DNA from 3 places in the Streptomyces sp. MUSC 14 genome. Region 3 is predicted to be linked to each of the others. Evidence: riboswitches for the same ligand, from Rfam matches in the RefSeq annotation. Region 3 holds a riboswitch; each other region holds the start of a gene.
The links. A riboswitch is a leader RNA that binds a small molecule or an ion and turns the genes downstream of it on or off. The one in region 3 is predicted to bind S-adenosylmethionine.

Region 1 (10,072 bases), on a different contig from region 3:
ACCTCACGCCCCGCGAACGGCTTCTCGCCGCCTTCGACATCCCCCCCACCACCCCCCTGTGCCCCTACATCGGTGCCGCCGTCGAACTGAACGACCCGCAGCACCCCGCGTCCCAGTACGCACGCGAGTACAAGAAAGCCGTCGCCGTGCGGCTCGCCGACACCGCCCGCGAAGCCGGCGCCGCCGACCCTGAACAACTCGGCGAGCAGCTCGCGCTGCTCATCGACGGCGCCGCGGCCCGCACCCGGGTCCTCAACGCCGACGCCTTCCCCGCCGCCGCCGCCATCGCTGCCGTCCTCATCGACAACGCCATCCCCGCCACGGCCAGCGATGACCGGCGACGGGAGGAAGTGCCAAGTTGACGTGGCACTCCGCGGCCGCGTTGGACGCGCTGCCGGTCGCGCGGCTGCACCCGCTGGTACGCGACACCGGCCGCCCGGCACCCGTCCCGGACCTGCCGGCTTTACGGAACCGGCCCCCGCCTGCTGAAGGCCGCAGCAGAAGCCGCCGAGGAGACCGGCGACCCCCGAGGACCCGCCGCGCGGTCGGCCTGGCAGCTGCCGGGCCCCGCACGCTGCCGGAGTGCTGAACAGCCTCGGCGCTCTGCCGGACAGCTCAACGGCTTGGGAGCCCTGCCTGTTGAGGACCTTGCCCTCACCCTGCCACCGTCACCCGATCAGTGGCTGCGCTGAAAATGCTCTGTGTTCGCCGATCGGGGCGATCCACCTGCCCGCCGGGCGGTCCCTGAGGCTGCCGCCTTTACAGCGGAGGAATCGAGTCGATGCGCCGTATGCCGGTGGTACCAGCCGAGAGCACGTTTTGTGAGGGGACCGCGGCCCCCCGGTCGGTTGTGGGACGTGCCTGGCGAGGACCAACCACGCCCGGCCTGCGAAGGTGAGGGACGACGGCGCCGCTCCCCGACCGGCCCGAGAGTGACGCGACCCGCGTCAGCCGGTCACCGGGCCTTCTTCCCGGGTCGCCTGCTGCTGTCACGCCTAGCGTCGTAGGCGTGGGTGGCGGTCTTGGACGGTCATCCGCAACGACACCGGCACGAGCAACGCACGCGGCGTGATCCGCGGCGACCGGCGGCCGGTGGGCCGCAGACGGAAGCGCGCGGCCACGGCGGCAAGGATCACCATCGCCTCGGTCATGCCGAAAGTGTCGCCGATGCACTTGCGCGGTCCGGCGCCGAACCCGAAGTGCCCTCGCGCTGGGCCTGGTGGACACGTTCGGGTAGCCAGCGGTCCGGGTCGAAGGCATCCGGGGCGGAGAAGACCTCGGGATCCCGGTGCAGGGCATGGGATACGAAGACCACGTCCGCGCCGGCCGGTACACGGTGCCCGGCTACCTGGGCGTCCTCGACGGTGGTGCGGCGGTGGGCCTGGGCGAACGGTTCGCGAGCGTGCATCTCCAGCCGGACCGGGGCTCCGGAACAGGACTCACCGGCCTGTCTCCTGAAACGCCGGGGAAGTGGGGCGCCAGCCCAGCTCCGGGGCGATCAGATGTCGTACGTCGTGCAGGATCTGTTCGTACTCCTCGCGATGGAACTCATACGGCAGCTCCAGGCGCAGCTCCGACACCTGCGCGAGGACGGGATCGGCCGCGAGCTGTTCCAGGATCTGTTCCGCGGTGCCGACCAGGTCCGGGGCGAACAGGAACCGCTTCGGGCCCAGAGCCGCCAGGGTCTGCGGTTTCAGGGTGCGCTTGTGCCGACTGGCCGCGTAGTCCCGGTAGCGGGCCCGGGTGGACGCGTCGGCGCTGTCGAACGGCACGATCACCCGTCCGAGCGCTACCCGCGCCGCCGGCCGGGCGTCGCCCAGGGCGCGCCGGTACTCGGAGAGCAGGTTCAGCTGGGCGGTGGTGAAATCGTCGGTGTCCTCGCCGGAGACGATATTGCCGGACAGTAGGTTGAGGCCGTTCTCGGCGGCCCAGCGGACCGAGCGCAGACTGCCCCCGCCGTACCAGACTCGCTGCACCAGACCGGGGTTGTGCGGCTGCAGCCGCGGCCGCTGGATGTTGCCGGGCGAGTGGACCACGGTGTCCGGGCCGCCGAGGTAGTCGCCGCGCAGGTTGTCGACGAGGCGGGCGATCCTGCCGTACGACAGGTCGAAGCCGCGCCAGTTCCCGTCGTAAACCAGGTCGCCGAGCAGTTCGGCGTGCGGCATGCCGGTGCTGAAGCCGACCTGGAGGCGGCCGCGGGACAGTACGTCGGCCAGCGCGAGGTCCTCGGCCAGGCGGAACGGGCTCTCGTACCCGATGGGGATGACCGCGGTTCCCAGCTCGACCCGCTCGGTGCGCTGTCCGGCCGCGGCGAGGAACACCGCGGCGGAGCCGACGCCGTGCTCGAGGTGGCGCTGGCGGATCCAGGCCCCGTCGTAGTTGAGTCGTTCGCCGTATTCGAAGAGCTGGAGGGTCTCCTCCAGGCCGGTGTAGGGGTCGTCGTCGGCGAAGTTGCCCGGGGTGAGAAAGGCCAGTGAGCTGATGGTGGGAGTGTTCATGACGCTGGTCCTCGGCTCGTGGTGGTCTCGGGGGTGGGGGAGGGGACACGGCCGCCGGGGATCGCCGCGAGCAGTTCGCGGGTGTACTCGTGGCGAGGGCGGGTGAACAGTTCCTCCGGCGGGCCTGTCTCGACGACGCGGCCGGCCCGCATGACGGCGACCTGGTGCGCGATCTGCCGTACGACGGCCAGGTCGTGCGAGATGAACAGGTAGGCCACCCCCGTGTCGGCCTGCAACTCGGCAAGGAGGTCCAGGACTTGGGCCTGCACGGACACGTCGAGGGCGGAGACCGGCTCGTCACACACGACCAGGTCGGGGGAGAGGGCGAGGGCGCGGGCGACCGCCACGCGCTGCCGCTGTCCGCCGGACAGCTCCGCCGGCCGGCGCTCCAGTGTGGCGGAGGGAAGCGCCACCCGGTCGAGCAGTTCGCGGGCCCGGGCGAGCCGCGAGGCGCGGTCGCCGACCTTGAAGGCGCGCAGCGGCTCGGTGATCACCTCGCCGATGGAGAAGCGCGGGTCGAGCGAGGCGTACGGGTTCTGGTAGACGAGCTGGGCGCGGCGGCGCAGCCGCCTGGCCTGGGCGCCCTTGGCGGTGGTGACGTCGGTGCCGTCGAACACGATCTGCCCGGCGGTCGCGTCGGCGAGTCGGAGTACCAGGCGGGCGGTGGTGGACTTGCCCGAGCCCGACTCGCCGACCAGGGCGAGCGTTTGGCCCCGGTGGAGGGTAAGGCTGACGTCGTCGACGGCGCGCAGAGTGCGGGGCCCGTCCCCGGTGCGGGGCAGCCCGAACTCCTTGGCCAGGTTGCGCACTTCGACGAGGGGCGCCGTCTGCGCCTCGGGGACGGAGACCGGGGTGCGGGGCCGGGCGGTGGTCAGGCTCGGGGCACTGGCCAGCAGGTGCCGGGTGTAGTCGTCGTGCGGGTCGGCCAGGATGTCACGGGTGGGGCCCGCCTCGACGACCTTGCCCTGGGACATCACCACCAGCCGCTGCGCCCGGTCGGCGGCGACCCCGAGGTCGTGGGTCACGAGCAGGACCGCGGTGCCCGACTCCTCGGTGAGGCGCTGGAGATGGTCGAGGATGACCCGCTGGACGGTGACGTCGAGCGCGCTGGTGGGCTCGTCGGCGATGATCAGCTCGGGCTGAGCGGCGATGGCGATGGCGATCAGGGCACGTTGCCGCATGCCGCCGGACAGTTCGTGCGGATACTGCCGGGCCCGGACGGCCGCGTCGGGCATCCCCGCTTGGTCCAGCACGGCGACCGCCTCGGCGGGAGCCGATCGGCGGGTCGCCAGACCATGGATGCGCAGTACCTCGGCGACCTGGTCGCCGATCCGCTTGACCGGGTTGAGGGAGACGGTCGGGTCCTGGGGGACCAGTCCGATCCGTGCTCCGCGTACGGTGCGCAGTTCCGCCTCCGGCAGGGTGGCGAGGTCATGCCGGCCGAAGCGGACCGTGCCCGCGTCGATTCGGCCGTTCGCCGGCAGCAGCCGGGTGATGGCGTGCGCGGTCGTGCTCTTGCCGGAGCCGGACTCGCCGACCACTGCCGTCACCTGCCCCGGCCACACGTCGAGGTCCACGCCCCGGACGGCATCGACCGTGCCGCCCCGGGCGCGGTACGACACCGACAGGCCGCGTATCTCCAGCAGTGGTGTGGTCACGTCCTCACCGTTCTCACGTTCGTCGGTCATGACTGCCGGGACCATTCGCCGTCCAGCGCCCGGGCGATGCGGTTGGTGGCCAGCACGGTCGCGGCGATCGCCAGCCCGGGCAGTGCGGTCAGCCACCAGGCGTTGGCGAGGTAGTTGCGGCCGTCGGAGATCAACGTGCCCCACTCCGGGGCCGGCGGGGGCGCGCCGTAGCCGAGGAAGCTCAGGGCCGACACGGCCAGGATGGAGGAGCCGAAGTCGAGGGTGGCCAGGACGATCACCGGCCCTGCGGCGTTGGGCAGGACGTGCCGGCCCAGCACCGAGTACCAGCGGGCCCCGCTCGCACGCGACGCCTCCACGAACACCGCCTGCCGCACCCGCAGCACCTCCGCGCGTGCCACCCGGGCGAACGCGGCGACGCTGGCGATGCCGACCGCGACCGCCACTTTGACCGTGCCGTAGCCCAGGGCGGTGACCAGGGCCAGGGACATGAACAGCGCGGGGATGGACAGCAGCACGTCGACGAAGCGCATCAGCACGTCGTCCACCCAGCGGCCCACGAATCCGGCGACCACCCCGAGCAGCCCGCCGACCACGAACGCCACCAGCACCGCGATCAGCGTGGCCTTCAGGGACAACTGGGCGCCATGGGCGACCCGCGAGAACACATCGCGGCCCAGCTCGTCGGTGCCGAACCAGTGACTGCCGCTCGGGCCGCGGAAGTTCTGCGTCGGAACGCCCTTCAGCGGGTCCTGCGAGGTGAACAGGTCGGGCCAGAACGAGGCCAGCACCACCAGCGCCAGGACGACGACCGACAGCAGCAGACCCGGGCGGCGCACGACGAAGCGCAGCAGCCGCCGTACGTCCGCGCGGCCTCCCGGCTCCGGCCCCGACCCCGCCTCGACCGGGCGGGCCAGTCCCGGCGCCGTCTCGGCCGGGTCGTCGACAAGGCCCTGGCTCATGCGAGTGCCGCCCTTCTGTCCGAGGCCACCACGATCCGCGGGTCGAGCAGCGGATAGACCAGGTCGATGACCAGGTTCGTCGTCACGAAGATCAGCGCGCCGAACACCACCACCCCTTGGACCAGCGGGATGTCCTGGGCCGTGACCGCCGCCGCGGTGACGCGGCCGAGGCCGTCGCGGGAGAACACCGTCTCGACGACCACCGAACCGGCGATCAGCTGTCCCACCAGCAGGCCGACGACCGTCAGCGCGGGCAGGGACGCGTTGCGCAGGGCGTGCCGCAGATGGACCCGCCACCGGTCGGCGCCCTTGGCCCGCGCGGTCTCCACATACGCCTGGTCCATTGCGGTGAGCAGGCTCTTGGCGAGCACCTGGGCGATCTGCGCGCCGGTCGGCACCGCCAGTGTCAGGGCAGGCAGCACCAGCCCCATCAGGCCGTCGTTGCCGAACGCGGGGAACCAGCGCAGCCGGAAGGAGAACGTCTCGACGAGCAGCAGCCCCACCCAGAACGTCGGGACGGACACCCCCACCGGCGGCAGTGACAGCAGCAGCTGCCGCAGCCAGCGCCGAGCGGTGTAGGTCGCCAGCACCGCCAGACCGCCGCCGAGGACCACTGCGAGCAGCAGTGCCGCGCAGGTCAGCTGGAGGGTCTGCGGCAGCGCGTCGGCCAGCGTCGAGGTGACCGGGCGACCGGTGGACACCGAGTCGCCGAAGTCCCCGCGCACCGCCCGCCCCAGGTAGTCGGCGTACTGCACCAGTACCGGCTTGTCGAAGCCGTACTCGTGCCGCAGGGCGGCGATCTGCTTCGGGTCGACCTGCCCCGAGTCCATCCCGGCACTGGCCATCGCCGTGACCGGGTCGCCCGGCAGATAGTCCAGCACCAGGAACGAGACCGTGTATGCCGCCCACAGCACGCCGACCGCCTGCGCGAGCCGTTTGATCACATAGCGGCGCATGAGCTAACCGATCCAGGTGTCGTGCAGCTGGAGACGGCTGGAAGCATCGAAGTTCAGGTCGTGTACCTTCTTCGACACCCCCAGCTGGGTCTGGAGCTCCACGACCGGCACGTAGTAGGCGTTCTGTACCATCAACTGCTGTGCCTGGGTGACGAGTTGACTGCGCCTGGCCGCCTCGACGGTCGCGGCCTGCCCGGACAGCGCCGTGTCGAGGGAGCTCGGGCGCAGGTGGTAGAAGTTGGCCAGCTTGGTGGAGAAGGAGCTGCGCAGGATGTCGGGGTCGGCACGGGTCACGTTCCCCCACACCGCGTCGAAGTCTCCCGACTGGAGTGTCGGGGCGAACTGCGTGACCTGGAGCTGCTTGAGGGCCACGTCGACACCGGCGGCCTTGAGCTGCTCCTGGATCAGCTCCAGCGCGGGCTGGTTGGTGGCCGCGTTGGGGAACCACTTGATGGTCAGGCTCAGCTTCTGGCCGTCCTTGGCGCGGATGCCGTCGCTTCCGGTCTTCCAACCCGCCGCATCCAGTAGGGACTTGGCCTTGGCCGCGTCGAAGGTCAGACCGGAGGCGAGGTCGGCGTAGTCGGGCGTGGTGTGCGCGAGGACGCTGGTCGCCGGCTTGGTGCCGGTCGGGAACACGGTGTCGGCGATCTGCTGCCGGTCGATGGCGCAGAGGATCGCCTGGCGCACCTTGGCGTCCTTGAGATCCAGCCGTGAGTTGTTGAGGCCCAGACCGAACACCACGCCGGGGTTGGCCCGTCGCTGGAGAGTGACCTGACCGCCCTTGAGCGCCGCCTCGTTGGCCTTGCCGACGCTGCTGATCGCGTCCACCTGGCCGGACTGGAGACTGCCCGCCCGTACGCCCGCCTCCGGTACGACCTTGAACACCAGCTTGTCCAGGTACGCCTCACCCTTCTTGGTCCACAGCGCGGAACCCCAGGCGTATCCGGTGCGCTTGGCGAGGGTGAGCGACTGGTTCTGCACGTACTGCTTCAGCACGAAAGGCCCGGAACCGATCACGCCCTCACTGCACTTCTGCTGTGGGGTCTTCTTCGCGCTGGCCGAGGACTCGATGCCGAGCGAGTGCGTCGAAGTAGCCTGCAGGAACTGGGCGTTGGGCTGGCTGAAGGCCACCTTCACGGTGAGCGGGTCGACCACCGTGGTGCTCTTGACGCCGCTCAGGTAGCCCTCGGCGAGAGTGCCCAGGGCACCGAGCTTCGGCACCGCGTCGAAGTTGTCCTTGACTACCTGCGCGGTCAGTTTCGATCCGTCGCTGAAAGTGACGCCCGAGCGCAGATGGAAGGTGAACGTCGTGGCGTCGGAGCTGACGTCCCAGCTCTTCGCCAGCCACGGCACGATCTTGCCAGTCTTCGGGTCCTGGTCCGTCAAGGAGTCCACGATCTGGCGCACCGAGTAGATGGTCTCGTTGCTGGCGACCTGCTGCGGATCCACGCAGCCGGAGTCCGAACCCACCGCGAAGGCCAGGGTACCGCCGGACTTGGGCCGCCCGGTGCCGCTGCCTGCTTCGCCGCCGCCCGATCCGCAGGCGGTGAGCAGAGCGCTGGTGGTCACAAGGGCGGTCAGCGCCGCCCACCGAGAGTTTCTGACATGGGAAAGTGCAATCACGGAGGGCTTCTCCTACTCGTGTCACCAGGCACGGTGGTGGTACGGGACACGGCCGTGCGTGGGCGTGCGGCCCCGGTCGGTGCGATGCCGACGCCGGGGGAACGCTGTGCAGACGGGGATCAGGGGAAATCGGGGATCAGGCGCAGACGGACGCGGCGAGGACTCCTGTCGGACTGCGACCAGCGGCGAAAAGGCCCGTCAGGCCTGACAGAGACAGCTGGTCGAGCGCTTGAGGTCGATGTGGCGCCGACGCGACAGCCGGGAGAAAACGGTGGCGCCGGCGAAACGGGCGCTGAGGTCACCACCGTGCCGCATAGCTGTCCTCCACATGTCCGGCCCCGGTCACGGGGCCACGCGCTTGCGGAGATCGTCGGTGATCCCGCCGGGCTTTCACCTGGAGCACCCCACCGCGCGGGAGGGTTGCCGGTCAGCGAGCCAGGGCTTGACGCTGACACTCAATGCCGTTCGTGATCGTACGGAGCGGTCTTGTCGTACGTCAATGGCGCAAAAGAACGCCCTGTCAGGGCAGTTCGGGGGCGCAAGTGCGTCCGGCTCAGGAGCCGCCGCGTTCGCGGGGGATCTTCTGGCCGGCCTCGATTGCCACCGGCAGCCGGTTCTCGGCCGGGGGCAGCGGGCAGGTGGCGAGGTCCGTGTAGGCGCACGGCAGGTTCGCGGCGCGGTTGAAGTCCAGGACGACCGTGCCGTCGGCGGCGGGCGGCTCCAGGGACAGGGAGCGGTTGGCGGCGTAGGTGGTGACCCCGGAGGTCGCGTCGGTGAACAGCACCATCAGCCGACCCAGGCCGTGTCCCGGGAACGCGGTGAGTGACAGCCGGCGCCCGTCCAGCTCGAACTCGACCCGGCCCGGAGCGTCGTAGACATGCTCAAGGCCCTCGATCGCGGCGCCCACGGTGGTTGGTCGTGGCGTGTCGAAGGGGATGTAGCGGCCCGTCACCGCCCAGCGTGGGTCGGGGGCGTAGGCGGGCGTTCCGGTGAAGGCCGTGCGCAACGGCGCGTCCGGGTGCCGCGGGCGCACGATGTCGTGCCCGCCGCGCCGGGCGACCTCGATGACGGCGTCTGCCCAGACGGCGTTGACGCCACCGCGTTCGGGAAGCAAGCCGAAGCGGTGTTCACCGTGCACCGGCGTTCCGTCGACGACCAGTTCCTCGCCGTCGTCGAGGTCCACGACGACCCCGTCGGTGCCGGTGCGCCATGCGCCGGGCGCGTCCGGGAAGCGCTGGGGCCGGTCGTCGAGCCAGTGCTGGCCGGTGATCGCCAGGAACCCGTGCGGGTCGGCGAGCCGGGCCTCCTGGGCGCGGTACCACTCCAGCCAGTTCTCGGTGAAGGCGTGGAGGTCTGTTGTGGTGGCCTCGGTGGTCATGGGTTCTCCTTCGTCACGGGGGTGCAGGGGGCCGGCCGGGCCGTCGGTTCGACCAGCGTGCTCAGCGGGCCAGTTCGCCGAGGAGTCGCCAGGTGCGACGGCGGTCGGCTTCTCCCGCGATCTCGGTGCCCGAGGACACGACCTCGGTTGCGCCGGCGTCGCGGTAACGCCGTACCCCGGCCTCGACGGTCTTCTCGTCGCCGATCACGGCCAGGTCGGCGGCCCGCCGGCCGCCGGAGAGTTCGATGACCCGGGCGTAGGACGGGATCTGTTCGTAGAACGCGAGGTTCTCGGTGGCCTTGGCACGCACCGCGTCCACGTCGTCGGTGACCACGCCGGGCACCAGGGCCACGATCCTGGGCGCGGGGCGGCCGGCGGCCTCGGCCGCGGCGGTCAGGGCGGGCACGATGTGGTCCGCCAGGGCGCGCGGTCCCGCCAGGTAGGGCAGGATCCCGTCCGCCAGCTCACCGCTGACCCGCAGAGCCTGCGGCCCCACCGCGGCGACCAGCAGGGGGACGCCGTTCTCGGCGCCCGGTACCCGCGCCGGGAACGGGTGGTCGCGGTGAGCTCGCCGTGGAAGTCGGCCGTGTCGGTCTCGGTCAACTGCCTTAGGGCGGTGAGGAATTCACGCAGCCGGGCGATGGGGCGTTCGAAAAGCAGGCCGAAGCCGGTCTCCGTCAGCAGTTTCGTGCCCAGGGCCAGGCCGAGGTGGTAGCGGCCGTGGGTCGCGGCCTGGGCGGTCTGGGCCTGGCTGGAGACCAGCAGCGGGTGGCGGCCGAAGACGGGGATCGCGGAGGTGCCGACCTGCAGTCCGGGCACTTCCCGCCCGACGATCGCCGCGAGCTGGGATGAGTCCGCGCCGAAGGTCTGCCCGAACCAGGCCGACGTGAGAGCGAACTCCGCTGCTTCCTGGGCCAGTTGTACGGTGGCATCGACCTGGTTCGGCGCGCCGGACGCGTTGAGCGCTACTCCAACAGTCATGTCAGTCGGAACGGGCGTCGGCCGGACC
Region 2 (10,072 bases), on a different contig from region 3:
GCCGTGCCGGAGAAGGAGGCTCCGCCGCCGCCGTGGTTGTGGATGTCCACGAAGCCGGGGAGGACCCAGTGGCCGCTGAGGTCGACGGCACGGGCGCTCTCGGCGGCCGTCGCCGTGATCCTCGTACCCTCCACGGACACGCGCCCGTCGTCCACCACTCCGCCGGGCAGCACCACCCGAGCACCTGTGAGAACCAAGCTGGGAGCCATCAGGCGCCTACCTCCGGAGTCGTAGAAGTGGTGGTGGTGAGCAGGTCGCGGGCCAGCAGGCCCGCGCCCAGGCAGCCCGCCGTGTCGCCGAGGGCGGCGGGGACGATGGCCGGCAGTCTCTGGAAGGTGACCCGGCGCCGGACGGCGTCGCGCAGCGGTGAGAACAACACTTCCCCCGCCTCGGCCAGACCGCCACCGATGATCAGTGTGCGCGGGTCCAGCAGGGTGAGCGCGGTGACCAGGCCGTCGGCCAGGGCGTCCACCGCCCGCTGCCAGACCCGGACGGCGTTCGGGTCACCGGACGCGACGGCCTTCGCGCAGTCGGCCGCGTCCGCGTCCGGGTCCCCGCAGGCCGCCGCCCAGGCCTCGCTGACGGCGGACGCGGAGGCGTACCGCTCCAGACAGCCGTGCTGCCCGCACGGGCAGGGGGTGCCGGACGGCCGTACGACGACATGCCCGATCTCGCCGGCGAAGCCGTGCGCGCCCGCCTCGACCCGGCCGTCGATGCCGATGGCACCCGCGATCCCGGTGCCGAGCGGGACGAACAGGAACCGGTCGGCGCCCTTGCCCGCGCCGATCCGGCCCTCGGCGAGCCCGCCGGTGCGCACGTCGTGCCCGAGGGCGACGGGGATGCCGAGCCGCTCGGCGAGCAGGGCGCGCAGGGGTACGTCGCGCCAGCCGAGGTTGGCGGCGTAGGCGGCGATGCCCCGCTCCTCGTCGACGATGCCGGGGACCGCGATGCCGGCGGCGCGCGCGGGGGTGCCGTAGCGCTCGACGCCGTACGCGCGCAGTTCGGCGGCGAAGTCGAGGATCGTCGCCACCACCGCGTCCGGTCCGCGCTCGCGGCCGGTGGCGCGGCGGGCGCGGTGGAGCAGCTCGCCGTCGTCGCCGACGAGGGCGGCCTTCATCCCGGTACCGCCCACGTCGAGGGCGATGACATGTCTCACCACGGCCCTAGTGTGGCCCGCGTACCCGCGAGAGGTCTAGTCCACTCACGTGGTGTAGACCTTATGTGTCCATATATTGAACGGTCAGACGGCAGGGTTGGGGCGTTGAGGGTGCGTCGGGGTACGGCAGGAACGATCGCGGCAGTTTCTGCCATGGGCATGACGGCGCTCCTGGGGGGCTGCGGGAGCACGGGTTCGTCCGGCGTGACCCTCAGACTCGTGGCCGCCGACTACGGCGACTCCCCCAAGAACAGCTCCAAGAAGTACTGGGACAGCGTTGTCCAGGCGTACGAGGCCCAGCACTCCGGCGTGAAGGTCGAGGTCAGCGTCTACTCCTGGAACGACGTCGACGCCAAGGTGAAGGAGATGGTGGCCGACGGCCACGCTCCCGATCTCGCCCAGATCGGCGCCTACGCCGACTACGCGGCCGCCGGCAAGCTCTACCCGGCCTCCGACCTCCTCACCATCCGCACGCAGGCCGACTTCCTCTCCCAGCTCTCCGACGCGGGCCAGTGGAACCACACGCAGTACGGCATCCCCTTCGGAGCCTCCACGCGCGTGCTCTTCTACAACAAGACCCTTTTCGCCAAGGCCGGCATCACCACCCCGCCCACCACCTGGGACGAGCTGGCCTCGGACGCCAAGGCGCTCAAGGACAAGGGCGTGAAGTACCCGGTCGCGCTGCCGCTCGGGCCCGAGGAGGCCCAGGCGGAGACGATGCAGTGGCTGCTGAGCGGGGCCGGCTCCGACGGCGGCAACGGCTACACCGACGACGTCGGCACCTACACCATCGACTCCGCGCAGAACGTGGACACCTTCACCTGGCTCAAGGACGACCTGGTCGGCAAGGGCCTGACCGGGCCGGTCGCGCCCGGCAGGCTCAACCGCGCGGACGCCTTCGCCGCGTTCGCGAACGGCCAGGTCGGCATGCTCAACGGGCACCCCACGCTGATCCAGCAGGCGCAGCAGAAGGGCGTGCAGTTCGGGATGGTGCCGATGCCGGGGCGCACCGGCACGCCGCGGGCGGCGATGGGCGTGGCCGACTGGATGATGGCGTTCAAGCAGAACGGCCACCGCGACCAGGTCGGCGACTTCCTGAACTTCGTCTACAGCGAGAAGAACGTCCTCGCCTTCTCCCGCGACTACGGGCTGCTGCCGGTCACGGGCTCCGCCTCGACGGCGATGAGCGCGTCGGACGCCGCCCCCGACAAGGCCCTGCACCCCTTCCTGGACCAGCTGCCCACCTCCGAGCTGTACCCGGTCGGCAAGACGTCCTGGGCGGCGGTCGCCGCGGCCGTGAAGCAGAACATCGGCCAGGCCGTCGCGCCCGGCGGCGACCCCTCCGGCGTCCTCACCCGGCTCCAGGCGACGGCCACGGCGGCGGACAGCAGCGCGAAGAACTGAGCGCTACGGTGACTTCATGGAACTGGGCACCCGGGAAAAGTCGATCCTCGCGCTCGAGCGCCGGAGCTTCGCAGGCCCCGGTGCGAAGGAACGGGCCATCCGAGAGGAACTCGACCTGGCCCCGGTCCGCTACTACCAACTCCTGAACTCCCTCCTGGACGACGAACGTGCCCTGGCCCACGACCCGGTGACGGTCAACCGCCTGCGCCGAGTCCGCGACCAGCACCGCTCCTCCCGCTGACTCTGCCCACTCACCCACCGGTTGCGCGCGGTCCCGGCAGGCCCGGCGGGTGGGCGTGGCGGGGTCTGGGGCGGAGCCCCAGGAGTGACAGCGGGCCGTGCTGGATAGTGTCGGTCCATGGACCCTCTGCCGACCCCGCAGACCCAGCCCGGCCGGGACGGACTCGCCGCGCTCCTCGCGAAGCCGCGCACCGCGATCGTCGGTCTCGACTTCGACGGCACCCTCGCCCCCATCGTCGCCGACCCCGAGCAGGCCCGCGCCCACCCCGACGCCGTACCGGCCCTCGCCCGGCTCGCCCCCAAGGTCGCCGCCGTCGCCGTGATCACCGGCCGCCCCGCCGGTGTCGCCGTCCGCTACGGCGGCTTCGCCGGTGTCCCGGGCCTGGACCACCTCACCGTCCTCGGCCACTACGGCGCCGAACGCTGGGACGCCGTCACCGGCACGGTCACCGCCCCCGCCCCGCACCCCGGCGTCGCCGCCGTCCGCGCCGAGCTGCCGGGCGTCCTGGACCGCGCCGGCGCCTGGCCCGGCACCTGGATCGAGGAGAAGGGGCGGGCCGTCGCCGTCCACACCCGCCGCGCCACCGACCCGGAGGCAGCCTTCGAGACCCTGCGCGGCCCCCTCACCGACCTCGCCACCCGCCACGGCCTGGTCGTGGAACCCGGCCGCCTGGTCCTGGAACTGCGCCCGCCCGGCATGGACAAGGGCGTCGCCCTCGCCGAGTACGTCCGCAGGACCGGCGCCGGCTCGGTCCTCTACGCCGGCGACGACCTCGGCGACCTCCCCGCCTACGCCGCCGTCGAACGGCTCCGCGCCGACGGCGTCCCCGGCCTCCTGGTGTGCAGCGGCAGCAGCGAGGTCACGGAACTGGCGGAGCGGGCCGACGTGGTCGTCGACGGCCCCGCCGGCGTCGTACACCTGCTGGGCGCCCTCGCCGATCAGCTGGCAGCCGATCAGCCCGGCTGACGTTCCTCCAGCGCCCGCAGCTGGTCCATGAACCACTGGGCCGGGGGCAGCGCGGTGGCCGCCGTCGCCAGTCTCTTGGCGCGGTCCGCCCGCTCCTCCGGCCCCAGCGACAGCGCCTCGTGCAGGGCGCGCGCGGTCTCCAGTACGTCGTAGGGGTTCACCGTGAACGCGTCGGCGCGCAGCTCCTCGTACGCCCCGGCCTCCCGTGACAGCACCAGCGCGCAGCCCTCCTCGGAGAGCACCGGCACCTCCTTGGCGACCAGGTTCATGCCGTCCCGGATGGGGTTGACCAGAGCGACGTCGGCGAGGCGGTACGCGGCCAGTGAGCGCGCGAAGTCGTCCTTGACGTGGAGCACGACCGGGGTCCAACCAGCCGTCCCGTAGCGGGAGTTGATGTCGTCGGCGACCCGCTGCACCTCGGCCGTGTAGTCCCGGTACACCGCGAGGTCCTGCCGGGACGGGTACGCGAACGCCACGTGGACGACGTTCTCGCGCCACTCGGGGTGGTCGTCGAGCAGCTGCCGGTACGCCAGCAGTCCGCGCACGATGTTCTTGGACAGCTCGGTGCGGTCCACCCGGACGATCGTCCGGCGACCCGCGCCGATCTCCGCCCGCAGCGCGGCCATCCGTTCGGCCACGTCCGGCCGGTGCGCCCGCTCGCGCAGGAAGTCCGCGTCCGCGCCGAGCCCGTGCACTCCGATCGCCGTACCCGAGAGGCTGTCGGGACCCAGCACCGCCGTGCAGCACGCCGTGAACGCGTCCGCCCAGCGCCGGGTCAGGAAGGCCGCCCGGTCCGCGCCCAGCATGCCGTTCAGCAGGGCGGCGGCGATGTCGTCGGGCAGCAGGCGGAAGTAGTCCGGCGGGGCCCAGGGGGTGTGCGAGAAGTGGCCGATGCGCAGGTCGGGGCGGAGGCCGCGGAGCATGCCGGGCGCGAGGCACAGGTGGTAGTCCTGCACCAGTACGGCCGCCCCCTCGGCGGCCTCCTCGGCCAGTGCCTCGGCGAACGCGCGGTTGTAGGCCTCGTACGACGCCCACTGCCGGCGGAACTCCGCGTCGAAGACCGGTTCCAGCGGGGTCTGGTACAGCATGTGGTGGACGAACCAGAGCACGGAGTTGGCGATGCCGTTGTACGCGTCGGCGTGCACGGCCGGGTCGATGTCCAGCATCCGCACCCGCTGCCCGCCGGTGTCCCCGTCCGGCAGCAGCCCGCCGCCCGCCTGCCGTACGGCCTCCCGGTCGCCGTCACCGAGCGCCGCGCACACCCAGACGGCACGGGCGTCCGAGCCGATGGCCGACAGCCCCGAGACCAGCCCCCCGCCGCCCCGCCTGGCCCGCAGCGAGCCGCCCTCGCCGTCCGCGTCGAGCGTGTACGAAACCGGGCCGCGATTGGACGCGACCAACACCTCGGCACCACCGGTGGAAGCCATGGTCCTCAACCTAGCCCGGCCCGGAAACGCTCAAACGTACGGCCACGCCCGACGCCCTCGCCGTATACGAAGCACCGGCGAAGTCAGGCCACCCCCTCACGCCACCCGGCGCTCGGCGTACTCCGCGATCTCCACCATCGGCGGCCGTTCCTCGGTGTCCACGGAGTACGTCCGTGGCGCGAAGCCGTCCTCGTCCCGTTCGAACTGGGTCAGGGCGGGGCGGATCAGATGGCCCCGGGCCAGCCGGAGCTGGGCGGTGCGGTAGATCGCGGCGGCCATCCGGCCGAGAGCCTGCCCGTCCTGGTGCCGGTGCTTGCGGACCCCGACGTCCACCTGGGCGAGGGCGTCCAGCCCCGCCAGATGCAGCGCGTCCACCAGCATGCCCAGTTCCACGCCGTAGCCGACGGGGAAGGGGAGCTGTTCCAGCAGGCCGCGCCGGGCCGCGTACTCGCCGCCCAGCGGCTGCACGAATCCGGCCAGCTGCGGCCAGTGCATGTTGAGCAGCGGGCGGGCCATCAGCTCGGTGACCCGGCCGCCCTGCCCGGCGGCACCGGCGAGCGGACGGTCGTACATGGCCTTCACCAGCGAGATCCCGGGGTCGGTGAGGAGGGGGCCGACGATGCCGGAGACGAAGTCGGCGGAGAACTCGCGCAGGTCGGCGTCGACGAAGCAGATGATGTCGCCGCGGGTCACGAGGAGCGAGCGCCACAGCACCTCGCCCTTGCCGGGGACGGCCGGGATGCGCGGCAGGATCGTGTCCCGGTGGACGACCCGGGCGCCCGCGGCGGCGGCCACCTCGGAGGTGCGGTCGGTGGAGCCGGAGTCGACGACGACGAGCTCGTCGACGAGCGGGACCCGCTCGACCAGCTCGCGCCGGATGACCGTGACGATGTCGCCGACGGTCTCCTCCTCGTCGAGCGCGGGCAGCACGACGCTGATCGTCTGCCCCGTACGCTGCTTGGCGGCCAGTATCCGCTGGAGCGGGCGGTCGGTCACGGACCAGGAGTGGGTGGCCAGCCAGCGCTCTACTTCTTCCAGCACGCTCTGCGGCTCCTCACTGTTCGTGATCACAGGTGGTGGCTGTGTGATCCATCTCGCGGTTCGGACGACTATCTCAACTGTCCTGGCCTTCGGTTACAGTCTTGAACAACGCCGGTGACCATCGCATGTCGGGGTCGCGCGCGCAGCACGATTCGTGCGTACAACTGCTCATACAACCGCATACCGCTCATCCAGAGGGGCAGAGGGACACGGCCCGATGAAGCCCCGGCAACCCTCCAGTCGGTTCTTGTCACGTTGACGTGGCGAGGCTCCCGGCTAGGGAAGGTGCCAAATCCGTCTCACGGCGAGATGCGTCGTGAGGAAGATGAGGAGAAAGGGCCTCGCCTCCATGGCTGTGCAGACAGTTGCAAGCACCTCCACCTCCCCCGTCGACCTCGGTCCGGCCGCGGCGCTGAGCTGTCGCGAGTGCGGTCACCGTGTCCCGCTCGGCCCGGTCTTCGCGTGCGAGGAGTGTTTCGGCCCGCTGGAGATCGCCTACGACTTCTCGGCCTACGGCACCGAGGAACTGCGGGCCCGCATCGAGGCCGGCCCCGCGAACATCTGGCGGTACGCCCCCCTGCTGCCCGTCCCGGCCGACGTCGCCGACAAGCCGAACATCAACCCCGGCTGGACCAAGCTCGTCAAGGCCGACAACCTCGCCCGCGAACTGGGCATCACCGGTGGCCTGTTCGTCAAGGACGACTCCGGCAACCCGACGCACTCCTTCAAGGACCGCGTCGTCGCCCAGGCCCTGGAGGCCGCCCGCGCCTTCGGCTTCACCACCCTGTCCTGCTCCTCCACGGGCAACCTGGCCGGTGCCGTCGGCGCCGCCGCCGCCCGCGCCGGCTTCCGCTCCTGCGTGTTCATCCCGCACGACCTGGAGCAGGGCAAGATCGTCATGGCCGCGGTCTACGGCGGCGAGCTCGTCGGCATCGAGGGCAACTACGACGACGTGAACCGCTTCTGCTCCGAGCTGATCGGCGACCCGGCCGGCGAGGGCTGGGGCTTCGTCAACGTCAACCTGCGGCCGTACTACGCCGAGGGCTCCAAGACGCTGGCGTACGAGATCTGCGAGCAGCTCGGCTGGCGGCTGCCGGACCAGATCGTGATCCCGATCGCCTCCGGCTCCCAGCTGACGAAGATCGACAAGGGGCTGAAGGAGCTGATCGGGCTCGGGCTGGTCGAGGACAGGCCGTACAAGATCTTCGGTGCGCAGGCCGAGGGCTGCTCGCCGGTGTCGACGGCCTTCAAGGCCGGGCACGACGTGGTCCGCCCGCAGAAGCCGAACACCATCGCCAAGTCCCTCGCCATCGGCAACCCGGCCGACGGGCCGTACGTGCTGGACATCGCCCGCCGCACCGGCGGTGCGGTGGAGGACGTGACGGACGAGGAAGTCGTCGACGCGATCAAGCTGCTGGCCCGCACCGAGGGCATCTTCGCCGAGACGGCGGGCGGCGTGACGGTCGGCGTCACCCGCAAGCTGGTCGAGGCCGGTGTCCTGGACCCGACGAAGACCACGGTCGTCCTCAACACCGGCGACGGCCTGAAGACCCTCGACGCGGTGGCCGGCACGGGTCTCACCGCCACCATCCGTCCGACCCTGGACTCCTTCCGAGAGGCTGGCCTCGCATGAGCGTGACCGTTCGCATCCCCACCATCCTGCGCACCTACACCGGCGGCCAGGCCGAGGTCGCCGCCGAGGGCGCGACCCTCGCCCAGGTCATCGAGGACCTGGAGAAGAACCACACCGGGATCGCCGCCCGGGTCCTGGACGACCAGGGCAAGCTGCGCCGGTTCGTGAACGTGTACGTCAATGACGACGACGTGCGCTTCGAACAGGGCCTGGAAACCGCGACCCCGGACGGCGCCGGTGTCTCCATCATTCCGGCGGTCGCCGGCGGCTGATCATTACCGTCGGTAACCGCGGTTACCGATTGTTCATCGAATGGCCTCCTCCGTGAGAGAAGCGGAGGGGGCCATTCAGTGTGATTGAGCGCGGTACAGTTGGGGAACGCGTTCCGGACCGGAAGGTCGAGGTCCCGGATTCCGCATCGCAAGCCCGATAAGAAGTAGCCAAACTGTGCGGGCTTTCTGCGGCTTTTGTTCCATTTTGTACGGCCCGACTTGCCCTGGATTCGGCCGTATTTTAGGTAGATTCCGGACCGTCGTCGTCCAGATTTCTCGTCCGATTGACCTGTTGCAGACGGCAGTTGGACAGATACATTCAGCCGCGGTCGACGCGTTCCGGCGCACGCCCCCGACCGATGGGGGGTGAGGTCTGACCCGGGTCCGCGAAGTGTGGATCTGTGCAAGGGCCAGTAATAGGGGAGTTAGGCATGGCTCAGGGCACCGTCAAGTGGTTCAACGCGGAGAAGGGGTACGGCTTCATCGCGGTCGACGGTGGTGCGGACGTCTTCGTCCATTACAGCGCCATTCAGATGGACGGCTACCGCACCCTGGAAGAGGGGCAGCGGGTGGAGTTCGAGATCTCGCAGGGCCAGAAGGGCCCGCAGGCCGACATGGTTCGCCTCAGCGCCTGAACGTTTTTTGTCCGAAGGGCCTGCACCTCGCGAGGGGTGCGGGCCCTTCGCTGTGCCCGGCTGCCCCGTTCGGCGCCGCCCTGATCCTCTGTTCGCGGGTGGCTGAGCGCGCGCCCCGACCCCCCGAAGGCGCTTGCACTCGACAGGGGCGAGTGCTAATCATTGGCGTTAGCACTCTGAAGGTGAGAGTGACAAAGAAGGACCGGGTCGGTGAGGCCCGCAGGCCACGTGGGGCAAGGAACCACAGGCCGGCGAGCCGTCCGTCGCGGGCGCGGGCGCGGTCCGAAGGAATCACCCCCAGTCCTGGAGGGACCACTTCACATGGCCAAGATCATCGCGTTCGACGAGGAGGCGCGGCGCGGCCTCGAGCGCGGCATGAACCAGCTCGCGGACGCCGTCAAGGTGACGCTCGGCCCCAAGGGTCGCAACGTCGTCCTCGAGAAGAAGTGGGGCGCCCCCACGATCACCAACGATGGTGTCTCCATCGCCAAGGAGATCGAGCTCGAGGACCCGTACGAGAAGATCGGCGCCGAGCTGGTCAAGGAAGTCGCCAAGAAGACGGACGACGTCGCCGGTGACGGTACGACCACCGCGACCGTGCTCGCCCAGGCCCTGGTCAAGGAAGGCCTGCGCAACGTCGCCGCCGGCGCCAACCCGATGGCCCTGAAGCGCGGTATCGAGAAGGCCGTCGAGGCCGTCTCCGCCGCCCTGCTGGAGCAGGCGAAGGACGTCGAGACCAAGGAGCAGATCGCCTCCACCGCGTCCATCTCCGCCGCCGACACCCAGATCGGCGAGCTGATCGCCGAGGCCATGGACAAGGTCGGCAAGGAAGGCGTCATCACCGTCGAGGAGAGCAACACCTTCGGTCTGGAGCTGGAGCTCACCGAGGGCATGCGCTTCGACAAGGGCTACATCTCGGCGTACTTCGCGACCGACATGGAGCGCATGGAGGCGTCGCTCGAGGACCCGTACATCCTCATCGCCAACTCCAAGATCTCCTCGGTCAAGGACCTGCTCCCGCTGCTGGAGAAGGTCATGCAGTCGGGCAAGCCGCTGCTGATCATCGCCGAGGACGTCGAGGGCGAGGCCCTGTCGACCCTGGTGGTCAACAAGATCCGCGGCACCTTCAAGTCCGTCGCCGTCAAGGCCCCGGGCTTCGGCGACCGCCGCAAGGCCATGCTCGGCGACATCGCCATCCTCACGGGCGGCGAGGTCATCTCCGAGGAGGTCGGCCTCAAGCTGGAGAACGCGACCCTGGACCTCCTGGGCCGCGCCCGCAAGGTCGTCATCACCAAGG
Region 3 (10,072 bases):
AGCCAGGCGTCCTGCGGCCGGCCCATCAGCAGCAGCACCGGCGGGCAGTTGAACACCTCGTCCTTGATCTGCCGGCACACGCCCATGCCCCCCATCGGCACGGCCTCGCCGTCGAGCACGCACACGTCGATGCCGCCGCGGTCCAGCTCGCGCAGCACGGCGTCCGGGGTCGCGCACTCCACGAACTCGACAAAGGGGACGTCGGGAGCGGGCCTGCGCCCGGCTGCCAGCCGTACCTGCTCGCGGGTGTTGGAGTCGTCGCTGTAGACCAGCACGGTGGCGGTCGGCTGCATTGTTCCTCCGGGACGTCAGCGTCGTACGGACGGGACGGACAGGGCCGTTCGGGCGGAGCTTACTCCGGTCAAAGCGCCCATGAACACCACGTCAACACCGGTTCGGCGGGCAGCAACACTCCGAACGGCACCCCCCGGAGTGAGGGCGGGATAAGCGACCGACATAATGTCGGTCGTGGCGACAGCAACGACAGTAGAAACCGGGCACGCGCACCCGTCGGTCAACCGGCCGAACCTCACCAGCGTCGGAACCATCATCTGGCTGAGTTCCGAGCTGATGTTCTTCGCGGCCCTCTTCGCGATGTACTTCACCCTGCGATCGGTGACGGGTCCGGCGCACTGGAAGCACATGGCCGAAGCACTCAATGTGCCCTTCTCGGCGACGAACACCACGATCCTGGTGCTCTCCTCACTCACCTGCCAGCTCGGCGTCTTCGCGGCCGAGCGCGGGGACGTGAAGAAGCTCCGTGGCTGGTTCATCGTCACCTTCATCATGGGTGCGATCTTCATCGGCGGTCAGATCTACGAGTACACCGAGCTGGTGAAGAAGGACGGCATCTCGCTGTCCTCCGACCCGTACGGCTCGGTGTTCTACCTGACCACCGGCTTCCACGGCCTGCACGTGACAGGCGGTCTCATCGCCTTCCTGCTGGTCCTCGGCCGCACCTACATGGCCAAGAGGTTCACTCACGAGCAGGCGACCGCCGCCATCGTCGTGTCCTACTACTGGCACTTCGTCGACGTGGTCTGGATCGGCCTCTTCGCCACGATCTACTTGATCAAGTAGCGGGACCTCCCGCATCCAGAAGCATCGACGCTGAAGATCCTGACACCGGGGTAATCCGTGAAAAAGCTCTCCGCACGACGACGCCATCCGCTGGCGGCGGTCGTCGTCCTACTCCTCGCGCTGGCGGCCACTGGGGGGCTGTACGCCGCGTTCGCACCCGCGGGCAAGGCGCAGGCCGATGAAACCTCCCAGTCCCTGACCATCACAGAGGGCAAGAAGCTCTACGAGGTCGGCTGCGCCAGCTGCCACGGCACCGGTGGACAGGGCTCCTCCGACGGCCCGAGCCTGGTCGGCGTGGGCGCCGCGGCGGTCGACTTCCAGGTCGGCACCGGCCGTATGCCGGCGGCCACCATGCAGGGCGCCCAGGTCCCGCGCAAGAAGGTCATCTACAACCAGACGCAGATCGACCAGCTCGCCGCGTACATCGCCTCGCTGGGCGCCGGCCCGAGCGTCCCCACCAAGGACCAGTACGGTCCTGACGGCGCGGACATCGCCAAGGGTGGCGAGCTGTTCCGTACCAACTGCGCGCAGTGCCACAACTTCGTCGGCAAGGGCGGCGCCCTGACCGAGGGCAAGTTCGCACCGGACCTGTCGGGCGTCGCTCCGAAGCACATCTACGAGGCCATGCAGACGGGCCCGCAGAACATGCCGTCCTTCCCCGACAGCACGATGTCGTCGAAGAACAAGAAGGACATCATCGCGTACCTGAACGCGGTCAATGGCGACAAGACGGAGAACCCGGGCGGTCTGGAGCTGGGCGGCCTCGGGCCGGTCAGTGAGGGTCTGTTCGCCTGGATCTTCGGCCTCGGCGCACTGATCGCGGTCGCCGTCTGGGTCGCCGCTCGGACCGCAAAGGCCAAGAAGTCATGAGTAGCCAAGACATTCCAGAAGAGAACCTGCCCGCTGAGCAGGAGCACGCGCACGGCGCCGTAAGCGTCGCGGACGAGGAGAACCCGTTCTCCGACCCCGGGCTGCCCCCGCACGAGCACCGGATCCAGGACATCGACGAGCGGGCCGCCAAGCGGTCCGAGCGCGTCGTCGCCCTGCTGTTCACGGTGTCGATGCTGGCCACCGTCGCCTTCATCGCCTCGTACCTGGCGATCCCGCACACCAAGTCGATCTTCGTCTTCCCGATCGGTCACATCAGCGCGCTGAACTTCGCGCTGGGTGTCTCGCTCGCCCTGGCGCTGTTCTGCATCGGCGCGGGCGCGGTCCACTGGGCCCGCACCCTGATGTCCGACGTGGAGGTCGCCGACGACCGGCACGCGATCGAGGCCTCGCCCGAGGTGCGCGCGAAGGTCATGGCCGACTTCCGCCAGGGCGCCGCCGAGTCCGGCTTCGGCCGCCGCAAGCTGATCCGCAACACGATGTTCGGCGCGATGGCCATGGTGCCGCTCTCCGGTGTCTTCCTGCTCGGCGGTCTCGGCCCCGCGCCGAAGGACAAGCTGCGGCACACCATGTGGGCCAAGGGCAAGCGCCTGGTCAACGTGAACACGAACCAGCCGCTGCGCCCCGAGGACGTCGCGGTCGGCTCGCTCACCTTCGCCAAGCCCGACGGCCTGGAGGAGACCAACGAGGACTTCCAGAACGAGATCGCCAAGGCGGCCCTGATGATCGTCCGGCTCCAGCCGGACAACATCAAGGACAAGCGCGAGCTCGACTGGTCGCACCAGGGCATCGTCGCCTTCTCGAAGATCTGCACCCACGTCGGCTGCCCGATCTCGCTGTACGAGCAGCAGACGCACCACGTGCTGTGCCCGTGCCACCAGTCCACCTTCGACCTCTCCGACGGCGCCCGAGTGATCTTCGGTCCCGCCGGCCACGCCCTGCCGCAGCTGCGCATCGGCGTGGACAGCGATGGTTACCTCGAAGCGCTCGGCGACTTCGAGGAGCCCGTCGGTCCTGCATTCTGGGAGCGCGGATGAGTACTGCAGCGAACGAACCCTCCCGCGCACGCGGGGACGCCCCGGCCGGCGAGCGCGTCGCCGACTGGGTCGACGGCCGACTGGGGATCTACTCCCTGGCCAAGAGCAACATGCGCAAGATCTTCCCCGACCACTGGTCGTTCATGTTGGGCGAAGTGTGCATGTACAGCTTCATCATCATCATCCTGACGGGTGTCTATCTGACACTGTTCTTCCACCCGTCGATGAACGAGGTCGTGTACCACGGCTCGTATGTCCCGCTCCAGGGACAGCTGATGTCCGAGGCGTTCAACTCGACCCTGCACATCTCCTTCGACGTGCGCGGTGGTCTGCTCATGCGGCAGATCCACCACTGGGCCGCGCTGATCTTCCTCGCCGGCATGTTCGTGCACATGATGCGCGTGTTCTTCACCGGCGCTTTCCGCAAGCCGCGTGAGATCAACTGGCTGTTCGGCTTCCTGCTGTTCGCCCTGGGCATGTTCACCGGCTTCACCGGTTACTCGCTCCCGGACGACCTGCTCTCCGGCACCGGTGTCCGCTTCACCGAGGGCGCGATCCTGTCCATGCCGATCGTCGGCACGTACATCTCGATGTTCCTCTTCGGCGGGGAGTTCCCCGGCCACGACTTCGTGGCCCGGTTCTACTCCATCCACATCCTGCTGCTGCCGGGCATCATGCTCGGCCTGATGGTGGGCCACCTGATCCTGGTCTTCTACCACAAGCACACGCAGTTCGCGGGTCCCGGAAAGACCGAGAAGAACGTCGTCGGCATGCCGCTGCTGCCGGTCTACATGGCCAAGGCCGGAGGCTTCTTCTTCCTGGTCTTCGGTGTCATCGCGTTCATCGCGGCGATCGCCCAGATCAACCCGATCTGGGCCATGGGCCCCTACCGTCCGGACCAGGTGTCCACCGGCGCCCAGCCCGACTGGTACATGGGCTTCGCCGAGGGTCTGATCCGCTTCATGCCGGGCTGGGAGATCAACATCTGGGGTCACACACTCGTCCTGGGTGTGTTCATCCCGCTCGTGCTCTTCGGCGTGGTCCTGGCGGCGATGGCGGTCTACCCGTTCATCGAGTCCTGGGTCACCGGCGACAAGAGCGAGCACCACATCCTGGACCGCCCGCGCAACGCCCCGACCCGTACCGGTCTGGGTGTCGCCTGGGTCACGATGTACATGATCACGCTCGTGGGCGGCGGCAACGACCTGTGGGCCACGCACTTCCACCTGTCGATCAACGCCGTGACCTGGTTCGTCCGGATCTTCTTCTTCGTCGGTCCGGTCATCGCGTTCATCGTCACCAAGCGGATCTGCCTGGGCCTCCAGCGCCGCGACCGCGAGAAGGTGCTGCACGGTCGCGAGACCGGCATCATCAAGCGGCTGCCGCACGGTGAGTTCATCGAGGTGCACGAGCCGCTCAGCCAGGAGCAGCTGCACACGCTCACCGCGCACAAGCAGTACGAGCCGGCCGAGATCGGTCCGGTGGTCGACGAGAACGGGGTCCAGCGCAAGGTCGGGGCCTCGGAGAAGCTGCGGGCCAAGCTGTCCGACGCCTACTACGGCGAGGACAGCCAGATCCCGAAGCCGACCGTCGACGAGTACAAGGAGATCGCGAGCGGCCACGGCCACCACTGATCACCGCGTCGCCACACCACGCTGAGGGGCCCCGTCCGGCTTGCGGACGGGGCCCTTCGCCGTGTCCCGGGGCCGATAGGGTGGGATCGACCGACGAATTCGCAGGTACGACACTCAGGAGCGACCATGAGCGCTGTGACCCCCGCTGGAGGCGACACCGCGGCGGGCCGCTCCTGGCCCGTCCTGCTGAACGGCCTGCTGAACGGCGAGAACCTGTCCGCCGACGACACCGCCTGGGCCATGGACCGGATCATGCGCGGCGAGGCGACCGACGCCCAGATCGCCGGGTTCGCGGTGGCCCTGCGGGCCAAGGGACAGACGGTCGAGGAGATCACCGGCCTCGTCCGCACGATGTACGAGCACGCGAACGTGATCGAGGTGCCGGGCCGCACCGTCGACATCGTCGGCACGGGCGGCGACGGGGCGCGGACGGTGAACATCTCCACGATGTCCTCGCTGGTCGTCGCCGGTACCGGCGCCAAGGTCGTGAAGCACGGCAACCGCGCCGCCTCCTCCGCCTCCGGGGCCTCCGACGTCCTGGAGAAGCTGGGCGTCAACCTCGACCTCACGCCCCGGCGGGTGGCCGAGGTCGCCGAGGAGGCCGGCATCACCTTCTGCTTCGCCGTCAAGTTCCATCCGGCGCTGCGTCATGTCGGCGCCGCCCGCGGCCAGTTGGGCATCCGGACGGTCTTCAACCTGCTCGGCCCCCTCACCAACCCGGCGAAGGTGCGGTCCCAGGCGGTCGGCGTGGCCGTCGCGCGGGAGGCGCCGATCGTCGCCGGCGTGCTCGCGGAGCGCGGCAACTCCGCGCTGGTCTTCCGCGGTGACGACGGCCTGGACGAGCTGACGACGACGGCCACGTCCCATGTCTGGGTCGTGCGGGACGGCAAGGTCACCGAGGAGGTCTTCGACCCCCGCGAGGTGGGCATCGGCCTCGTCCCCGTGGAGGCCCTGCGCGGCGGCGACCCGGCCCACAACGCGGACGTGGCCCGGCGGCTGCTGGACGGCGAGCGGGGCCCGGTGCGGGACGCCGTCGTACTGAACTCGGCGGCGGCCCTCGTCGCCCTGGACCCGACGGACGCCCCGCTCGCCGAACAGCTCGGCGCCGGTATGGCCCGGGCCGTCGAGTCCATCGACTCGGGTGCGGCGAAGGGGGCGCTGGAGCGCTGGGTGGCGGCGACCAACGCACAGCGGTCATGACGAGCGTCCCGCGATCCGGACCAGGGTTGCGGGACGACGATCAGTTGACGTAGTTTCCTGAACCAGGTCATGAGTGACAGTCATGAGGCCCCGGCCGACTGTCCGGCAACCCTCCGTCCGTGGCGGGGTGCCCCGGGTGAGGACCAGGTCGTGGGCAGCGAGGTCCACGGCAAGCGCGGACCCCTCGGCAAACCAGGGGTCCTGGTCGTCGAGGAGCCTTCCGTGAGCAAGCGAATGCGATAGGGCCGCCGAGCCCCGCCTCCGCACCCCCTCTTTCTCTTCTTTCCGTACGCCTTGCTGCCGTACGTCCTCACGGGAGTCCACCCATGTCTGTCTCCGCCGTCGCCGCTGCCCAGTCCGTTTGTGCCCCGCTGCCCGTTCTGGGACGGGATGTCACCGTCCCGCTCGTGACCGGAGGCGAAGTCACCTACGCGGCGCTCGACTACGCGGCCAGCGCCCCCGCGCTCCAGCGCGTCTGGGACGACGTCGCCGCCTACGCGCCGTACTACGGCAGCGTCCACCGCGGTGCCGGCTACCTCTCGCAGCTCTCGACCGACCTGTTCGAGAACGCCCGCAGGACGGTCGCCGAGTTCCTCGGCTGCCGCGCCGACGACCAGGTGGTCTTCACCCGCTCGACCACGGACTCGCTCAACCTGCTCGCCCGCGCCCTGCCCGCCGGCTGCCAGGTCTTCGTCTTCGAGACCGAGCACCACGCCTCCCTGCTGCCCTGGCAGGACGCGCGGGTCACCTACCTCGACGCGCCGCGCACCCCGCGCCAGGCCGTCGAGACCCTGGAGCGGGCTCTCGCCGACCGCGACCCGTACGGCCCGGCCCTGGTCTGCGTCACCGGCGCCTCCAACGTCACCGGCGAGCTGTGGCCGGTGCGCGAGCTCGCCGCCGCCGCACACGCCCACGGCGCCCGGATCGTCCTGGACGCCGCCCAGCTGGCCCCGCACCACCGGGTGGACGTGCGCGACCTGGACGTCGACTGGGTCGCCTTCTCCGGGCACAAGCTGTACGCCCCCTTCGGCTCCGGCGTCCTCGCGGGCCGCGCCGACTGGCTGCGCGCGGCCGAGCCGTACCTCGCGGGCGGCGGCGCCAGCCGCACGGTCACCCGGCGGCCTGACGGGTCGGTGGCCGTGGAGTGGCACGAGAGCGCCGCCCGGCACGAGGCGGGCTCCCCGAACGTCATCGGCGCCTACTCCATCGCGTCGGCCTGCAAGGCGCTCGCCGAGGCCGGCTGGGAGAACCTGGTGGCCCGTGAGGAGCACCTGATCGCGAAGGTCCGCGCGGGTCTGGCCGAGGTGCCGCAGGTGAGGGTGCTGTCCCTGTTCGGCGACGACGCCCCGCGGGTCGGCGTGCTCTCCTTCGTGGTGGCGGGCTGGAACAGCTCCCACTTCGCCGCCGCGCTCTCCGCCGAGTACGGCATCGGCGTCCGTGACGGCCTCTTCTGCGCCCACCCCCTGGTCCGCACCCTGCTCGGCAGCGACCCCCAGACCCAGGGCGAGTGCGGCGCTCCGGAGGCGGCCCCCGGCGAGAAGTCCCTCAACGCCATCCGCGTCAGCTTCGGCGCGGGCACGCCGGACGAGCACGTCGAGCGCTTCGTGACCGCCGTGCGGGAACTGGTGACCGAGGGTGCCAAGTGGCAGTACCGCACGGAGGACGGCCGCTGCGTCCCGGCGGTGTGAGGGTCCGGCCCTCCGGCCGAGGCGGCGTCCGTCCGGTCAGCTCTCCAGCCCGATGGAGAACGCCGCCTCAAGGTCGTGCTGGGAGTACGTCCGGAACGCCACATGCGTGTCCGTGCCCTCGACGCCGGGAATCTTGCTGATCCGTCCCGGGATGACATCGGCGAGGTCATCGTGCCGGCGCACCCGGACCATCGCGATCAGGTCGTAGGTACCGGTGACGGAGAAGACCTCGCTCACCGACTCCAGCGAAGCGATCTGCTCCGCGATCTCGGGGATCCGGTCCACGCTGGTCTTGATGAGGACGATCGCGGTGATCACGGCTGGTTCTCTCCCTCGGGGGCCGGAGCTGGGGTGCACTTCACTCTAGTCCCACGCCCGTAGCGCACCCACGCGTAGAGGAAGCCCAGCCCGAACCCCACCAGGTGCGCCAGATACGCCACCCCGGGCCCCTCGGAGGCCTGGCTCGCCGCCGCCCACTGCACCGCCACCCAGAACGGCAGCACGACCCAGGCGGGGAACCGCAGCGGCACGAAGAGGAGGAACGGCAGCAGACTGGTCACCCGGGCCCGGGGGAAGAGATACAGGAACGCGCCGAGGACCGCCGAGATGGCGCCCGAGGCGCCCACCAGCGACTGTGCGGAGTCGGCGTTGGCGAGCGCGTACCCCAGCAGGGCCAGATAGCCGCATCCGGCGTAGAACAGGGTGAACTCGATCCGGCCCATCCGCTCCTCCGTCATCGCCCCGAAGACGAAGAGGAACAGCATGTTGCCGAGCAGATGGACCCAGTTGCCGTGCACGAACAGGGCCGTGGCGGGCGTGAGGAGCTCGCGGGCCGGCCCGTCGAACAACTCGGCCGGCACCACGCCCCAGTGCCGGAAGTAGGCCTGCTGGGCGGCCGCGAGGCCCTCCGCGGAGCCGTAGCCGGGGGTGAGCCCCGAGGCCGGGCCGAGCGCGAAGATCAGGCTGCACAGCGCGATGAGCCCGTAGGTGACGGGTGCCGAGGCGCCCCGCACCGCTCTGAGAGTCCGGCCGGCCGTCGTGCTCCACTCGCTGATCATGAACACAGAGCATGACGTAAGGGGACGCATGCCGACAGACCGCCTCGCCGTCGCGGACGGACGGGCGGCGAGTCCCTGCCAGGCCGTAGGGTTACGGCCACACGCGTCGGCCGACGGCGCACAACAGAGCACGAGAAGGAAGCGGACTGCCACGATGACGGTTCCCCTGCCGACCGCGACCACCCGGTGGCGCTGCACCCTGTGCGGCAACCTGACCCGGTTCGACGTGACCCGTTCGTCGAAGGTCGTCGAGTACGTCCATCTCGATCTGGCCGGGGACCCGACGGTGGAGGAGCGCGAGGTGGTCAGTGAGACCATCGAATCGGTGCGCTGCCGCTGGTGCAACGCGGTGGACCAGGTGGAGCTCGTGGACAGGCCGGGCGCCGACTCCTGAGAGGGAGGCGGCCCCGTAGAGGCATTGGGGTGTGACGGATGGTGGAGACCGCAGGCGGGGGGCCGGGCGACGGCACCGCCGAGGTGCTTGACCGTCCGCTGCCCGACGGCGTGCGCCGGCGGGTCGTGCAGATCGTCTCGGACGGCTTCGGCGGTCTCACCCTGTCCGAATTGCCCGCCCAATTGCGGCAGTACGCCCGGTTCACCCCCAATCGCCGGGCCAAGTTCGCCGGAAACGCGATGGCGGCGGCGCTGGAGACCGATCCGCTGTTCCGGCAGCGGATCGGGGAGAAGCTCAGAGAGGCGCAGCCGGAACTCGCCGGCGCCCTCGACTCCGGCTCCCCGCCTCCGGCCGCGGACCCGCTCGACGTGGCGGCCGCGGCCTACGTACTGCGCCCGGCGGGCTGGGTGAAGCTGGTCGCCGCGGCCGGTGAGGAGGCCCAGCGCGCGGACGCCGAGCGGGCGGACGAGGAGAGCCGGGTCGAGCTGGAGCGGCTGCGCGCCGAGCTGGCGCACGCCCGCGAGCACACCCGCGCCGAGGCCGAACGGCTGCGCGTGGAGCTGGAGTCGGCGAAGAAGGAGGCGGAGTCGCTGCACCGCAAGCTCCGGGCCGCCCACAGCGACGTCAAGCGCGGCGAGGCGGCTCTGCGCAAGGCGCAGACCGAGATGGACGCCGTACGGGCCGAGGCGCAGACGCAGGTGTCGGCCGCCGAGAGCGAGTCGCGGCGGCTCAAGGCCCGGCTCGGCGAGGCGGAGGCGGCCCTGGAGGCCACCCGGCGCGCCGCCCGCGAGGGCCGCAGTGTGGAGGACATGCGGGTACGGCTGTTGCTGGACACCCTGCTGGACGCCGCGCAGGGCCTGCGGCGCGAGCTCGCCCTGCCGCCGGTGTCCGTGCGGCCGGCCGAGACCGTGGACGCCGTCGAGCCGGGCCGGATGACCCCGAAGGACATCGCGGCCCGGGCCCTGTCCGAGCACGATCCGGCCATTCTCGACCAGTTGCTCGCGCTGCCGCAGGCGCATCTGGTGGTCGACGGCTACAACGTCACCAAGACCGGCTATCCGCAGATGCCGCTGGAGAAGCAGCGGCTGCGGCT

Region 1: it holds a riboswitch for S-adenosylmethionine, as region 3 does, so the genes downstream of both, BIV25_RS54350 (putative leader peptide) here and BIV25_RS12795 (aminotransferase class V-fold PLP-dependent enzyme) in region 3, are expected to answer to the same signal.
Region 2: it holds a riboswitch for S-adenosylmethionine, as region 3 does, so the genes downstream of both, thrC (threonine synthase) here and BIV25_RS12795 (aminotransferase class V-fold PLP-dependent enzyme) in region 3, are expected to answer to the same signal.

Annotation. Positions count from the first base shown of each region.
Region 1 is NZ_MLYN01000023.1:157,928-167,999, reverse strand. Features, by position in the region: gene BIV25_RS14960 (TetR/AcrR family transcriptional regulator) at 1-362, shown strand, start outside; gene BIV25_RS51035 (hypothetical protein) at 996-1,151, opposite strand; gene BIV25_RS14955 (cytochrome P450) at 1,148-1,408, opposite strand; gene BIV25_RS14950 (LLM class flavin-dependent oxidoreductase) at 1,440-2,498, opposite strand; gene BIV25_RS14945 (ABC transporter ATP-binding protein) at 2,495-4,186, opposite strand; gene BIV25_RS14940 (ABC transporter permease) at 4,183-5,106, opposite strand; gene BIV25_RS14935 (ABC transporter permease) at 5,103-6,062, opposite strand; gene BIV25_RS14930 (ABC transporter substrate-binding protein) at 6,066-7,631, opposite strand; gene BIV25_RS54350 (putative leader peptide) at 7,884-8,000, opposite strand; SAM riboswitch class IV at 8,035-8,148, opposite strand; gene BIV25_RS14925 (DUF1684 domain-containing protein) at 8,239-9,063, opposite strand; partial or broken gene BIV25_RS14920 (TIGR03564 family F420-dependent LLM class oxidoreductase) at 9,125-10,044, opposite strand.
Region 2 is NZ_MLYN01000022.1:90,046-100,117, forward strand. Features, by position in the region: gene nagA (N-acetylglucosamine-6-phosphate deacetylase) at 1-209, opposite strand, end outside; gene BIV25_RS13535 (ROK family protein) at 209-1,156, opposite strand; gene BIV25_RS13540 (extracellular solute-binding protein) at 1,310-2,560, shown strand; gene BIV25_RS13545 (DUF3263 domain-containing protein) at 2,577-2,801, shown strand; gene otsB (trehalose-phosphatase) at 2,919-3,767, shown strand; gene BIV25_RS13555 (trehalose-6-phosphate synthase) at 3,755-5,194, opposite strand; gene BIV25_RS13560 (glucosyl-3-phosphoglycerate synthase) at 5,291-6,235, opposite strand; SAM riboswitch class I at 6,420-6,567, shown strand; gene thrC (threonine synthase) at 6,585-7,868, shown strand; gene BIV25_RS13570 (MoaD/ThiS family protein) at 7,865-8,140, shown strand; gene BIV25_RS13575 (cold-shock protein) at 8,572-8,775, shown strand; gene groL (chaperonin GroEL) at 9,097-10,072, shown strand, end outside.
Region 3 is NZ_MLYN01000021.1:45,836-55,907, forward strand. Features, by position in the region: gene BIV25_RS12765 (response regulator transcription factor) at 1-293, opposite strand, end outside; gene BIV25_RS12770 (heme-copper oxidase subunit III) at 460-1,080, shown strand; gene BIV25_RS12775 (c-type cytochrome) at 1,138-1,950, shown strand; gene BIV25_RS12780 (ubiquinol-cytochrome c reductase iron-sulfur subunit) at 1,947-3,005, shown strand; gene BIV25_RS12785 (cytochrome bc complex cytochrome b subunit) at 3,002-4,639, shown strand; gene trpD (anthranilate phosphoribosyltransferase) at 4,766-5,839, shown strand; SAM riboswitch class IV at 5,905-6,021, shown strand; gene BIV25_RS12795 (aminotransferase class V-fold PLP-dependent enzyme) at 6,166-7,527, shown strand; gene BIV25_RS12800 (Lrp/AsnC family transcriptional regulator) at 7,564-7,845, opposite strand; gene BIV25_RS12805 (rhomboid family intramembrane serine protease) at 7,842-8,585, opposite strand; gene BIV25_RS12810 (hypothetical protein) at 8,740-8,979, shown strand; gene BIV25_RS12815 (NYN domain-containing protein) at 9,018-10,072, shown strand, end outside.